Regions from separate parts of the Sinorhizobium arboris LMG 14919 genome, predicted to be linked through region 2. Evidence: predicted binding sites of a transcription regulator. Region 2 holds the regulator's gene; the other holds the start of a gene.
The links. Region 2 encodes PhoB, which activates phosphate uptake and scavenging genes when phosphate is short. Its sites were predicted from a motif close to TGTCATNNANCTGTCAT; they were not measured.
Positions count from the first base shown of each region.

Region 1 (4,758 bases), on a different contig from region 2:
CATCATGGCGGACAGACCCGGACGCAGCCATTCGTCGGTCGGTCACGGCCGCTCGGCGATGGAATACAGCAGCGATCCCGTACGGGAGGAGCAGCATCGATTCGCCATGGAAATCGCCGGGAAGCTCGACCACTATGCCCACGAGCATGCCTTCGAGAATCTGGTGATCTGCGCGGCGCCGAGAACGCTCGGCGATCTCAGAAAGCTGCTCTCGCATCAGGTCAAGGAAAGAACCCTTGCGGAGATCGACCGCAACTGCGTCGCTGTACCGACCGATCAATTGATCGCGACGGTCAAATCCGTGGTTTTTCCCGGCTAGATCACGAGGATTTAGGCCGGATCGAACCTGAAATCACGAGCGTGATCGGTCCTGGCAGATTCAGGAACTGGTCTCAGGCTTTGTCGCCGCGCAGCATCTCCCGCTTTCCGGCAAAGCCGGGACGACGTTCGACGGTGAAGCCGGCGGCCGCCAGGTTGCGGCGGACGAAACCGGCTGCGGCATAGGTGGCGAAGCTGCCGCCGGAGACGGTCCTGTCGAACACCAGCCGCATCAGCGTTTCAGACCACATGTCCGGATTGCGTGCAGGCGCGAAGCCATCGAGGTACCAGGCGTCGAAACCTGGACGGGTCGCTGAAACTCCGTCGAGCGCCGTGCCGATGACCACCGTGAGCCTTACCTCTCCCGTGAAGGCGATATCTACCCGGCCGGCCGGTTCCGTGGGCCAGTTGGCAACAAGCGCCTGCCGCTCCTCGTCGATTTCCGGCCAATGCGCCAGCGCGCGGTCGATCTCGCCCGCTTGCATCGGAAAGCGCTCGAAGGAGACGAAATGGAGGCTCGTGGCGGTGGCCGGCGCCTGTTTCCATTGGCGCCAGGTTTCGCAGAAATTGAGTCCGGTGCCGAAGCCGAGTTCGCCGATCGTGAACGCGCCCCCCGCCTGCCACCGTTCCGGCAGCCGGTTGCCGGCAAGAAAGACGTGGCCGCATTCGAGCCGCCCGTCGGTGCGGCAATAAAAGTGGTCGCCAAATTCCGTCGAATAGGGCATATCGCCCTCGTGCCATTCGAGGTTTTGCCGCGAGGGTGAAGGGCTCTGGCCGGGATCGGTTCCTGTCATGGTGAACCCGATAATTCTCCGGCCCGGGAAGGTCAATCGATGTGCGAAGTTTTGATCGTGGGCGGCGGCGTCATGGGCCTTTGGGCTGCCGTGATGGCTGCCCGTGCCGGTTTCACTACGCGGCTTCTCGAGCGGGGTGCGATCGGTTCCGGCGCGAGCGGCGGCCTCCTCGGCGCGCTCATGCCGCATATGCCCGACCGATGGAACGAGAAGAAGCAGTTTCAGTTCGATGCCCTGATGTCGCTCGAAGGCGAGATCGCCGGGCTTGAAGCCGCCACAGGCCTTTCGGCAGGCTACCGTCGCTCTGGCCGGATCATGCCCCTCGGCAAACCGCACCTGCGAGAGATCGCCCTCGGTCGCGAGCAGGATGCGGCACGGCATTGGTGTACGCCGTCACGCCGTTTCCACTGGCATGTCCGCGAAGCCGACGCAGGCGGATGGCCGCCCGCCGAGGCGGCGCCCTTCGGTGTCGTCCATGATACGCTCGCCGCCAGGGTGGCGCCGCGCAGCCTTCTTGCGATGCTGAGGGCGGCGTTGGACCAATTTCCTCATGTGCGGTGCGAGGAAGGGGCGGCGGTCATCTCGCTCGAACCGGCACGCGGCCGGCTGTCGCTCGCCGACGGGCGCGCTCTGACTTTCGACCATTTGGTACTTGCGGCGGGCGTCGAAAGCTTCTTCTTCATTGATGGTTTGACCCAGCCGCGGCGGGCCCCGAGCGGCGGTGCCGTCAAGGGCCAGGCGGCGCTGCTTCGCGCCGATATCGATCCGGCCCTGCCGATCATCTTTAGCGATGGGCTCTATATCGTGCCGCATGAAAATGGCCAGGTGGCGGTCGGCAGCACGAGCGAGAACCGGTTCGACCAGCCATATTCCACCGACGACCAGCTTGACGCCCTGCTTGCCCGCGCAACCACATTTGCGCCCGCTTTGCTCGGCGCCCCGGTGATCGAGCGCTGGGCGGGGCTGCGTCCCAGGGCTACGGGCCGCGAGCCCATGGTCGGCCGCCACCCGGATCACGAAAGGCTCTTCGTCCTGACGGGCGGTTTCAAGGTAGGCTTCGGTCTGGCGCATGCGTTGGCGCGTTCCGTGATCGACGAGATTGCCGGGCGCCCCTCGGGAGAATTGCCCGAAACCTTCCGCTGTGCGCATCACATCGCGGCATTGCGGTAATGCATGGCGCCCAAAAATGTCCGGCGTTCCGGGCTGGAGACATGCGCATAAGCGCGAACCCGAAGCGCGCGTCGTGAACCGGTGTGGGCAGACAACTTCGTCAATCTGTCACGCAAATCACGTAACACGCGGCCATTGGATATCGAACGGAATGCGGGCGGAGAGCTGCGAACGAGGCCCCGCACGCCGCTTCCAAGGACTTCCGGAGCACACGCATGCGTTACGCAATCTGTTTCACCCCACCGATGGGTGACCCCCTTTCGGCTGCGGCTGCCAGCTGGCTCGGCCGAAGCGTCTATTCGGGGGAGGCGGCAGAACTGCCGTCGATTGCCGGCCTTGCCGTCTCGGAGATAGCCTTTCACACGGCGGTGCCGCGCCGGTTCGGATTCCATGCGACGGTCATGGCGCCGTTCGATCTCAACCCGGACTTGGACGAAGCACAATTGCTCAAGGCGATGATGCTCTTCACGAGTGGCGAAACGCCGTTCGAAATCGAGCGGCTGGAGGTTGCACGCATCGGCCAGTGCTGGGGGCTGATGCCGCAGATTCCAAGTCAGCCGATGCATCTGCTCGCCGCACGCGTGGTGCAGGCCTTCGACCGCTTCCGCGCCCCGCTCGGCGAAGACGAAATCGAGCGGGCGGACCCGGACAGGCTCACCGCGCCGCAATTCACCAACCTGCATCGATGGGGCGACCCCTTCGTAATGGACGAATATCGGTTTCACCTGGCGCTCACAGGCCCCGTGAATGCCGATGTCTCGCGGCGGATGGAAGGCCCCTTGCGCGAAGTTTTCGAGCCGTTGCTGACTGCGCCGCTTGCGATCCGAAGCCTCGCCCTGTTCGTGGAGCACGAGCCCGGAGCGCCGATGCGCGTGCATTCCCAGCATCCGCTTGGCAGGATTTCCGCGCGGCCGCGCAGCGATTGGGCGAGGCGTTCCCTTGAGGGACGACCGGTTCAGGCTGATGCCACCCTGCCGCCGGCTCCGGCAGCCGCCTTCCTTCTCAGCCGGCCGTAGCAGCCCCCGCATCGCCAATTTCTCTTCTCGACAATCCGGCGCGGGATGCTACCGTTCCGGAAAAGTCGAAGGGTGAATTGATGACCGAGAATTCCTACCCCCGTGACCTCGTCGGCTATGGGCGCAGACCGCCTGAGGTGCGCTGGCCCGGTGACGCGAATGTCGCCGTGCAGTTCGTGCTGAATTATGAGGAAGGCGGCGAAAGCTGCATACTCGACGGTGATCCGGCATCCGAGTGTCTGCTGTCGGAGATCGTCGGCGCGCAGCCTTGGGCAGGACAGCGCAACCTCAACATGGAGTCGATCTATGAATATGGCGCCCGCGCCGGCTTCTGGCGCCTGTGGCGGATGTTCACGAGCCGGGGCGTGACGCTGACGGTCTATGGCGTGACGCTCGCCATGGCACGCAATCCGGAGGCAGTTGCCGCCATGAAGGAGGCGGGCTGGGAGATCGCGAGCCATGGCCTGCGCTGGCTCGAATACAAGGACGTCCCGGAAGAGGTCGAACGTCAGCACATCCGCGAGGTCGTGCGGCTGCACACCGAATTGACCGGCGAGCGCCCGCTCGGCATCTACCAGGGCAAGCCTTCGGTGAACACGCTGAAGCTCGTTCTGGAGGAGGGCGGTTTCCTCTATTCCTGCGATTCCTATGCGGACGAGCTTCCCTATTGGGTGCCCGGACTGACGCCCGGCAATCCGCACCTCATCATTCCCTATACGCTCGACGCCAACGACATGCGTTTTGCGACCAATCAGGGCTTCAACTCCGGCGACCAGTTCTTCACCTATCTCAAGGATACGTTCGACGTGCTCTACGCGGAGGGAAAGGAAGGCAGTCCGAAGATGATGAATATCGGCCTGCATTGCCGGCTCGTCGGACGGCCCGGCCGCGCTGCGGCGCTCGCGCGTTTCGTCGACTATGTGATGTCGCATGACAAGGTCTGGGTGCCGCGCCGTATCGACATAGCACGCCACTGGTACGAGCATCACAAGCCCAACGGTACGCGCTGATGTCGGGGCGCGACGATTTCATCCGGCGCTTCGGCGGCATCTTCGAGCACTCGCCCTGGGTGGCGGAACGCGCCTATGATCGGGCGGCTTCTTCCGGCTTGACCGCAGGCAATGTCCATTCGGCGCTCTGCAATGCTTTCCGCGCCGCTTCCCCGGCCGAACGGCTTCGGGTACTGCGGGCTCATCCCGACCTTGCAGGTAAGCTCGCCGTGGCGGGCGAGCTCACGGCCGCTTCAAAAGCCGAGCAGGCGTCTGCCGGTCTCGATCGGCTCTCCCCCGAAGAGCATGCACGCTTCACCGGGCTCAATGCGGCTTACACCAAGAAATTCGGCTTTCCCTTCATCATCGCGGTGAAGGGGCTGGCGAAGGAGGATATCCTCGCCGCTTTCGAGCGGCGCATTGACAATTCCGCGGAAGAGGAATTTGAAACGGCCTGTGCCGAGGTCGAGC
Region 1 is NZ_ATYB01000008.1:74,680-79,437, forward strand. Features, by position in the region: gene SINAR_RS0101120 (host attachment protein) at 1-319, shown strand, start outside; gene mnmC2 (tRNA (5-methylaminomethyl-2-thiouridine)(34)-methyltransferase MnmC2) at 393-1,112, opposite strand; gene SINAR_RS0101130 (NAD(P)/FAD-dependent oxidoreductase) at 1,152-2,282, shown strand; gene SINAR_RS0101135 (DUF1045 domain-containing protein) at 2,498-3,298, shown strand; gene puuE (allantoinase PuuE) at 3,379-4,308, shown strand; gene uraD (2-oxo-4-hydroxy-4-carboxy-5-ureidoimidazoline decarboxylase) at 4,308-4,758, shown strand, end outside.
Region 1: the regulator PhoB is predicted to act here: its motif matches at 2,378-2,394, upstream of SINAR_RS0101135 (DUF1045 domain-containing protein).

Region 2 (9,861 bases):
ATACCGATTCCGAACCGTGAAAAAATCGCGCCTTGGGACTTGCAAAAATGCAACGCTCCGACAGCAAGTTGGGGAAAACCACGAAATCGATTCGGCGCGATTCCGGCGACTCTTGCCACGGAGTCACCCTGCCGGTAGGTTAATATTCAATTACTAGACGCATGCGGCGGACCTAGTCACCAAAAGTATTATCGCGTTGAATCTTCGGGCTTTTCCCGGGGAGCGGTGACGGATTCCGCCATCCCAACGCCGAGAACGGGGAGTGCAGAGATGAACTGGACTGACGAGCGGGTCGAGAAACTGAAGAAGCTGTGGTCGGAGGGCCTGAGCGCCAGCCAGATCGCGGCGCAGTTGGGCGGCGTCAGTCGCAACGCGGTCATCGGCAAGGTTCACCGCCTGAGCCTGCCCGGTCGCGCCAAGGCCGGCGGAAATGCGACCGCTGCTGCCCGCCCCAAACGGGCGACCTCCGCGCCACGCGCACCGAACTACGCCGCGCGTTCGGTAACGCGCACCGTGACCCGGACTGCCGGCGCGACAGCGCTCAAGGAAGAGATCGCAGTCGACCTGGCGATCGACCAGGAAATGGAACTCGACAGCAACATCGTCGTGCCGATGTCGCGGCGGCTGGAACTCACCGAGCTTACCGAACGCACCTGCAAGTGGCCGATCGGCGATCCGCTCAAGGAAGAGTTCCACTTCTGCGGCAACGAATCTCCGGAAGCCTCTCCCTATTGCACCTATCACGCCCGGCTCGCCTACCAACCCTCCGCCGAGCGCCGGCGCATGCGCTAGATCACGATGATTTTAGGTCTGGTCGACCTGAAATCATGAACGTAACGGTTTCCGTGCGAAGTGCGCAGTTTAGTTCAATGCATCAGAGCGTTTCGCCGCTTCAATGAAGCAGTGGACCGCTCCCAGGCGCACTCGACAACGAACAAAATGGGGCCGGAAGGGCCCCTTTTTCTTGCCATGTCGCAAGCCGGCACGGGCGACATTGGACGCACAGTCCTCAGCTTTCCAGCGAATAGCCCGCGCCGCGCACCGTCCGGATGACGTCCGGCATGTTGGAGAAGTTCAGCGCCTTGCGCAGACGTCCGACATGGACGTCCACGGTCCGTTCGTCGACATAGATGTCATGTCCCCAGACGCCGTCCAGAAGTTGCGAACGGGAAAAGACGCGTCCCGGTGAGGACATGAGGAATTCCAGAAGCCGGAACTCCGTAGGGCCCAGGCGCACTTCACGGCTGCGGCGATGGACCCGGTGCGTCTCCCGGTCGAGCTCGATGTCGCCGCAGCGCAGGAGCGTCGACAGGACCTCCGGCTTCGCTCGCCGGAGCATCGCCTTGACCCTCGCCATCAGTTCCGGCGTCGAGAAGGGCTTGACCACGTAATCGTCGGCGCCGGTGGCAAGGCCCCGCACCCGTTCGCTTTCCTCGCCGCGCGCCGTCAGCATGATGATCGGCAACCGTTCCGTTTCCGGCCGCTGGCGCAACCTGCGGCAGAGCTCGATGCCGGAAACTCCGGGCAGCATCCAATCGAGAATGAGAAGATCGGGCAGGCGCTCCTGCAGGCGGATTTCCGCCTCGTCGCCGCGAAGGATCGTATCCACCTCGAAGCCTTCCGCCTCGAGATTGTAGCGCAGGAGAACGCTCAGGGCTTCCTCGTCTTCGACTACGGCAATCTTCGGCAACATTCAGTAGGACTCCTTCCTACGCACGACGACCGTCATGCCGCCGCGCCTGGTATAGGCCGCGCCAGGGCGGCCGGAACAAAATTCTGCGTAGGCACCGGATGCCGTGCGATTTCAGTCCGTCACGGAACCCAATGTCGACGTCATGTCGTCCTTCGGCCGTTCGCCCTGCGGTTGGGCGCCTGTCGCCATGTAGTAGATCGTTTCCGCGATGTTGGTCGCGTGATCGCCGATACGCTCGATGTTCTTGGCGCAGAAGAGAAGATGCGTGCACGGCGTGATGTTGCGCGGGTCTTCCATCATATAGGTCAGCAATTCCCGGAACAGCGAAGTGTAGATCGCGTCGATCTCTTCATCGCGCTCGCGAATGCTGTTCGCCTTTTCAGGTGAGCGCGAGGCGTAAACGTCCAGGACCTCCTTCAACTGAACGAGCGCGAGCTCGGCCAGGTGTTCGAGGCCGCGCGCGAGCTTGCGCGGGATGCCGGACCCCGCAACGGCGATCACGCGCTTTGCCGTGTTCTTGCCGAGGTCGCCCACGCGCTCCAGGTCGGCCGCGATACGGATCGAACCCATGATCTCGCGGAGATCCGACGCCATAGGCTGGCGTTTGGCAATGGTGACGATCGCCTTCTCGCCAATCTGGCGCTCCGCGTCGTCCAGAATCGCGTCATCGGAGATCACCTTCTGGGCCAGGGCAAGATCGGAATTGACGAGAGCGCGGACGGAGTCCGCAACCATCTGCTCGGCAAGCCCCCCCATCTCGGAGATGCGTCGCGTCAGATATTTCAACTCTTCGTCGAAGGCGGACATGATGTGTGCGTGAGACATATTCGTTTCCTCGGGACACGCGCTGTTCTGAACGGGCTCGGTCGATCTTAAACCGGGAGGGGCGGAAAAGCGCGCCCCTCCGCCATCAGCCGAAGCGGCCCATGATGTAGTCCTGGGTGCGCTGATCGTCCGGGTTGGTGAACATTTTGTCGGTATCGTTCTCCTCGACGAGATTGCCGAGATGGAACATGGCCGTGCGCTGCGAAACACGCGCCGCCTGCTGCATCGAGTGGGTGACGATCACGATCGTGAAATTTGCCCGCAATTCGTGGATGAGTTCCTCGACCTTCGCGGTCGCAATGGGGTCGAGTGCCGAGCAGGGTTCGTCCATCAGGATGACCTCAGGGCTGACCGCGACGGCGCGGGCGATGCAGAGGCGCTGCTGCTGGCCGCCGGAAAGGCCGGTGCCCGGCTCCTGCAGCCGATCCTTCACTTCGTTCCAGAGTCCGGCCTTCTGCAGGCTGGTTTCCACGACCTCGTCCAGTTCGGCCTTGGTGCGTGCCAGACCATGGATGCGCGGACCGTAGGAGACGTTGTCGTAGATCGATTTCGGAAACGGATTGGGTTTCTGGAACACCATGCCGACGCGGGCACGCAGTTCCACCACGTCGATCGACGGATCGTAGATGTCGTCTTCGTCCAGCGTGATCCTGCCGGTCACGCGGCAGTTCTCGATCGTGTCGTTCATCCGGTTCAAAGTGCGCAGGAACGTCGATTTGCCGCAACCGGAGGGACCGATCAACGCCGTGACCGTATTCTCGCGGATGTTGAGGTTCACGTCGAAAAGCGCGCGCTTCTCGCCGTAGTAGACCGACACATCCTTGCCGATCATCTTGTAAGGCACCGTGTTCATTTTCTGGTCAAGAGCCTCTTCGACTGCAGCTTCCGACATGATGTTCATAGTCCTTACCCCACTACCAGCGGCGCTCAAAGCGACGCCGCAAGAGAATTGCCCCGAGATTCATGACGATGAGAAAGATCAAGAGAATGATGATCGCTCCCGAGGTACGCTCAACGAAGGCACGCTCGGCCTCGTTGGCCCACATGTAGATTTGTACCGGCAGCGCCGTGGACGGCTCGAGGGGCGACCCCGGAAAGTCGACCACGAAGGCGACCATGCCGATCAGAAGCAGCGGCGCCGTCTCGCCCAGCGCATGGGCGAGGCCGATGATCGTGCCGGTCAGGATGCCGGGCATGGCAAGCGGCAGCACGTGATGGAAGATGGTCTGCATCTTCGATGCGCCAAGGCCGAGCGCGGCGGAGCGGATCGACGGAGGCACCGCCTTCAAGGCCGCCCGCGTAGCAATGATGATCGTCGGAAGGGTCATCAGCGTCAGCACGAACCCGCCGACGAGCGCCGCCGAGCGCGGCATGCCCGCAAAATTGACGAAAACGGCAAGCCCGAGGAGACCGTAGACGATGGACGGTACGGCCGCCAGGTTGTTGATGTTCACCTCGATCAGATCCGTGAGCCGGTTTTTCGGTGCGAATTCCTCAAGATAGATGGAGGCGGCAACGCCGATCGGCAACGACAGCACGAGGACGATCAGCATCATATAGAACGAACCGAGAAGGGCGACGCCGACACCCGACGCTTCAGGTCGGCTCGATGCGCCGAAGGTGAAGATACCGGTGTTGAAGCTCTTCTTGAGCACGCCGGCCTCGGCAAGCTGATTCATCCACGCGACCTGCTCGTCCTTCACCTTGCGTTTGGATTCGTCGACCGAAAGGTCGATCTGGCCCTTGAAGGCGGAGTCGATGTTCGCATCGGCAAGCAGCGTGACGGGGATCGTCCTGCCGATGACCGACTGATCGGCGACGACGATGTCACGCAGTTGCGTCCGGGCGCTGGCGGAGACCATATCGCTCGCCTGTTTCACCAGCGGCCGCTTCGTCGGATCGATGCCGAGCTGCTTTACCAGAGCTTCGCGCACGAGCAGCGGATAATTGGCGGTGTAGAGCTGCTTCGGATCGGTCGCCCGTTCGTTTTTCGGATCGATCACCTTCTCGGAGAACTCGATCGGCAGCGTGATCGTCGTCTGCTGGAAGGCGGTGTAGCCCTTCGAAACGACGCTCCAGAGGAGAACCGCAAGAAAGAAAAGACCGATGGCGATGGCACCGATTCCGAAGGCACGGAAACGGCGCTCCGCGGCATAGCGGCGCTTGATGCCGATATCGCGGCGGCTTGCGGCGGGGCGGGTGGAGACCCTTGCCGTCGGGGAGGCAAATTCGGTCATTCGTATTGTTCCCGATATTTGCGCACGATGTAGAGCGCGTAAACGTTGAGGCCGAGCGTGATAACAAAGAGCGTGATGCCGAGTGCGAAGGCGACCAGCGTCTGCGGCGAGGTGAACTCGAGATCGCCCGTCAGCTGATTCACGATCTTGACCGTCACGGTGGTCATCGGCTCAAGGGGGTTCAATTGCATGCGCGCGGCAACACCGGCAGCGAGCACGACAATCATCGTCTCGCCCACCGCGCGCGACGCCGTCAGAAGCAGCGCACCGACGATGCCGGGAAGCGCGGCAGGCAGGATCACCTTCTTCACCGTCTCCGAACGCGTCGCCCCGAGGCCGAGCGAACCGTCACGCAGCGCCCGGGGCACCTGGGTGATGATGTCGTCGGACAATGACGAGACGAACGGAATGAGCATGATGCCCATGACGATGCCGGCGGTGATGACGCTCTGGGCCTGAATGAAGTTCTGGTAGTTTCCGGTGACGAGGCCGTTCAGTTGCGCGGAGATGTCGCGCAGGAACGGGCCCACGGTGACCAGCGCGAAGAAGCCGTAGACGATGGTCGGGATGCCGGCGAGCACTTCGAGGAGAGGTTTCGCAAGAGACCGCAGCCGCGGGCTTGCATATTCGGCCATGTAGATGGCGGCGAAAAGTCCGATCGGCACGGCGAAGAGCATCGCCACGAAGGCGATATACAACGTACCTGCAAGCAGCGGCAGCAGGCCGAACTGACCGGAAGCGCCTCCGCTTCCGGCGGCCGCGAAGCGCGGGTCCCAGACCGTGCCGAAGAAGAACTCGACCGGCGATACCATGGTGAAGAAGCGACCCGCCTCCGAAAGCATCGAGGCGACGATGCCGACTGTCGTCAGAATGGCTATGGAAGAGGCGACGACGAGCGAGCCGAGCATGACGCGCTCTACCCGGTTGCGGGCACGGAAACGGACGTCGATGTTGCGGATCGCATGCAGCCCGCCGGCAACGGAAGCGATCAGCACCACGGCGCCCATCAGCCAGCGGCTGTATTGCCGCATCGAATTGAACTGCTGGGCGGACTGGACCATGTAGGGCTCGCCCTCGCCGGCAAGCGCCACGCCCTTCGAAGCCAGGGCCGCCCGCATGTTGGCCGAGCCGTTTTCGATTGCAGCTATCTCGTTCGCACTCAGGCGCTCGAAGCCGACGGCCACGGACTTGACCTGACCGAGCGCGAGCTGGGCGGTGGCAGCCCCCTGATCCCGGACCGACTCCGGAAGAGACGAACGAACGGCATAATCGATATAGACCGGAGCGGCGACGAGCCAGACGGCGAGCAGCAGAAGGGCCGGCAGCGTCGCCCAGATGGCGACGTAGCTGCCGTGATATCCGGGCAGGGAATGCAGGCTGGCGAGCTTGCCTCCGGATCGGGCGAACGAGCGGGCGCGACCGGCAAGAAACGCAATGAAACCGATCAGAAAAATGATCAGGAGAAGGAGCGAAGTACTCATCAGCACGTCTCCGCGACAGGCTTGCCACAAGCCGCCGGCAAATTCGGAAGATGCGGCTCCGGCGCCGCGAGGCACCGGAGCCTGTCATGATCAGAGCAGGTTGCCTGCCTCGAAGGACTCGCGGATTTCTTCGCGCTCGGCGTCCGGAGCGGCAACGAGGCCGTATTCGGCGAGCGGGCTGTCGGGGCCGATCATCTGATCGTCGACGAAGAATTCGACATATTCCTTGAGGCCCGGAATAACGCCGATATGAGCCTTCTTGACGTAGAAGAACAGCGGACGGGAAACCGGATACTCACCCGAAGCGATCGTCTCGGTCGAGGGAACGACGCCGTTGACGGTTGCAACCTTCAGCTTGTCGGCGTTGTTTTCGAAGAACGAAAGACCGAAGACGCCGATGCCGTTCTTGTTCGAAGCGATACGCGCCAGCGTCTCGGTGTAGTCGCCGTCGATGTCGACGGCCATGCCGTCCTTGCGCACGGCGATGCACTTGCTGTGCTGCTGCTTTTCATCGCTGACCGCGGTCTTGATGACGTCCTGAGCGCCGCTGTCCTTGCAGCCTGCAGCAAGGATCTTCTCTTCGAAGACTTCGCGGGTGCCGTGCTTCTCGCCCGGAATATAGGCGGCGATTTCGGCGTCGGGCAGCGAAGCGTCGACTTCCGACCACTTCTTGTAGGGGTTGGCAACCAGCTTGCCGTCGACGACGACCTCGGCGGCGAGCGCCTTGTAGAGGTGCTCCGGCTTCAGAGTGAGGTCGGCGTTGCCGGCGTCGGTGGCGAAGACGATGCCGTCGTAGCCGATCTTCACTTCCTGGATCTCGGTCACGCCGGCGGCCTTGCAGGCCTCGACTTCGCTGTCCTTGATCTTGCGGGAAGAGTTGGCGATGTCGATCGTGTCTTCACCGACGCCCTTGCAGAACTCCTTCAGGCCGGCCGAGGAACCGCCGGACTCGACCACCGGCGTCTTGAAGTCGGGGAACGCCTCGCCGAAGTTCTCGGCAACGATCTTGGCATAGGGAAGAACGGTCGAGGAGCCGGCGACCTGGATCTGGTCGCGAGCCGCTGCAACGCCCGCGAAGGCGGCGGAAGCAACCAGCGCCGCTACAGTGAATTTAAGAGCTTTCATAAATGTTCTCCCGGAATGGGCTTGTGTTGTCGCGCCAGGATTCAGCGCTCTCTTCGCCGTATCATCGGCCGCCCCTAGTTAGCCGCCGATGGCTACAGCTTTTATGTCAATTCAGTGAAACATTTATGACAGACTAAGCAGCTGAAAATGCTTATCATTTTTCTCATTTCGAGATTCTTTGGCAGCGTCATGTGTCAGAAGCGGACCGTAAAGACCGTGCCCTTTCCCACCTCCGAATGGATGACCAGACGGGCGCGGTGACGCGTGAGTATATGCTTGACGATGGCAAGGCCGAGCCCGGTGCCTTTCTTCGACCGGCTCGCCTCGACATTGACCCGGTAGAAACGCTCGGTAATGCGCGGGACATGCTCGGCCGGTATTCCCGGCCCGTGGTCGGTGACCGTCACTTCCGCCTGATGACCATTCCCGCCCGTCAGCCGGACATCCACCTGCTTGCCTTCCTGGCCGTATTTGCAGGCGTTCTCGATAAGGTTTTCGAAGACCTCCACCAGTTCGTCCCGATCCCCCTGGACGAAGACCGGCATCTCGGGGACCTCCAGCGCGATCGTCACGCCAAGCTCGCCCGCAAGCGGCGCCAGGCTGTCGCGCACGTGTCCGAGCAGCGGCCCAAGATCGACGGCATCGTCCGGCGCAATGTGCGACTTCAATTCGAGCCGCGACAGCGACAGAAGGTCGTCCACGAGCCGGCTCATGCGCGTGACCTGCTCGTGCATGATGGCGAAGAATTTCTCCTGTGCTTTCCGGTCTTCGCGGGCGGGTCCCTGCAACGTCTCGATGAAGCCGCGCAGCGATGCGAGCGGCGTGCGCAGCTCATGGCTGGCATTGGCGACGAAGTCGGAGCGCATCCGGTCGATGCGGCGCGCCTGCGAGATATCGCGATACGTCAGCAGGAAGATGCGTCGGCCGGAAGCTTCTGAGCCGATGTCCACGGGCGCGACACGAACCACGTAGACCGCCTCCGAAGGCAGCCGTTCGGCGTGCTCGATCTGATTGACCTTGCCCGTCGCGATCGTCTCGCGCACCATGTCGAGAATGCCGGGCGAGCGGACGCGGGCGGAAAGATAGCTGTCCCGGGGAATGGTCCCGAACGCCTTCTCGGCGGCGGCGTTCTGAAAGACGACGGTTTCATCGGCCCCAACGACGAGCACCGGCATGTCGAGCGCGTTGAGCAAGGGAGCAAGCGGGTCGGCCTTCGGCTCCACGGCGGCACCGGCGCTCGCCGGCGCTGCATGGGCAGGCGGCGCGCTCCGGCTGAGGATGGCCGCGGCGAGCACGATCCAGAACGGCAGGACGGCCAACGGATGGATGCCGGCGAGCACGGCGAGGAAGGCAAGCGCCGCCGACAGGGCCAGAAGCCGGCGCTCCGCCTTCAGCCTTGACGGCAGGTTGCGCCAAAACACCTTCGCACCATCCAATACGATACTCTCGTTCCTCAATTCGCTCCTCCTGCACCTGATGGCTTGTGCTGATCGTGCCAGCGGGCTGGACGTCCGACAGGTGATGAAATCCGCCCCAAAGCCTCCTCCCGATTCCGGCTATAAGGGCGCAGAGATAGCGTTGCTTCATGACATGATTTTCACGACATGCTTGAATCCGCAATGCAATTATGGCCTCCTCCGGAGAAATCGAGCGAGCGGGAGGCAGCAGATGGCACTCGACGACGCGCCGGCCACAGCAGGGCCGGGGAGCCGGGCGGTCGAATTGGAGATTGACGGGAAAAGCCGCGTCTTCGACATCGACGATCCGGAATTGCCGAAATGGATCGACGAGGAGGCCTTCCGCTCGGACGATTATCCCTACAAGAAAAAGCTCGATCGGGAGGAATACGAAGAGACGCTGAGAACGCTGCAGATCGAGCTGGTCAAGGTCCAGTTCTGGATGCAGGCGACCGGCAAGCGCGTAATGGCGGTCTTCGAGGGGCGCGACGCTGCCGGCAAGGGTGGCGCGATCCACGCGACGATGGCCTATATGAACCCCCGCTCCGCGCGCGTCGTCGCCCTGACGAAGCCCACGGAGACCGAACGGGGCCAGTGGTATTTCCAGCGCTATGTCGCAACCTTCCCGACCGCCGGCGAGTTCGTACTTTTCGACCGCTCCTGGTACAACCGCGCCGGCGTCGAACCGGTCATGGGCTTCTGCACTCCTGAGGAGTACGAGCAATTCCTCAAGGAGGCGCCCCGCTTCGAGGAGATGATCGCGGATGAGGGTATCCAATTCTTCAAATTCTGGATCAACATCGGCAGGGAGATGCAACTGAAGCGCTTCCACGACCGGCGCCACGATCCGTTGAAGACCTGGAAGCTTTCGCCGATGGACATCGCGGCGCTGAACAAGTGGGACGACTACACCGGGAAACGAGACCGTATGCTGAAGGAGACACACACCGAGCACGGGCCGTGGACGGTCATCCGCGGCAACGACAAGCGCCGCGCGCGGATCAACGTGATCCGCCACATGCTGACGAAGCTCAACTATGACG
Region 2 is NZ_ATYB01000014.1:220,597-230,457, reverse strand. Features, by position in the region: gene SINAR_RS0112190 (GcrA family cell cycle regulator) at 271-792, shown strand; gene phoB (phosphate regulon transcriptional regulator PhoB) at 1,010-1,693, opposite strand; gene phoU (phosphate signaling complex protein PhoU) at 1,805-2,518, opposite strand; gene pstB (phosphate ABC transporter ATP-binding protein PstB) at 2,604-3,419, opposite strand; gene pstA (phosphate ABC transporter permease PstA) at 3,433-4,755, opposite strand; gene pstC (phosphate ABC transporter permease subunit PstC) at 4,752-6,236, opposite strand; gene SINAR_RS0112160 (substrate-binding domain-containing protein) at 6,327-7,361, opposite strand; gene phoR (phosphate regulon sensor histidine kinase PhoR) at 7,556-8,818, opposite strand; gene ppk2 (polyphosphate kinase 2) at 9,030-9,861, shown strand, end outside.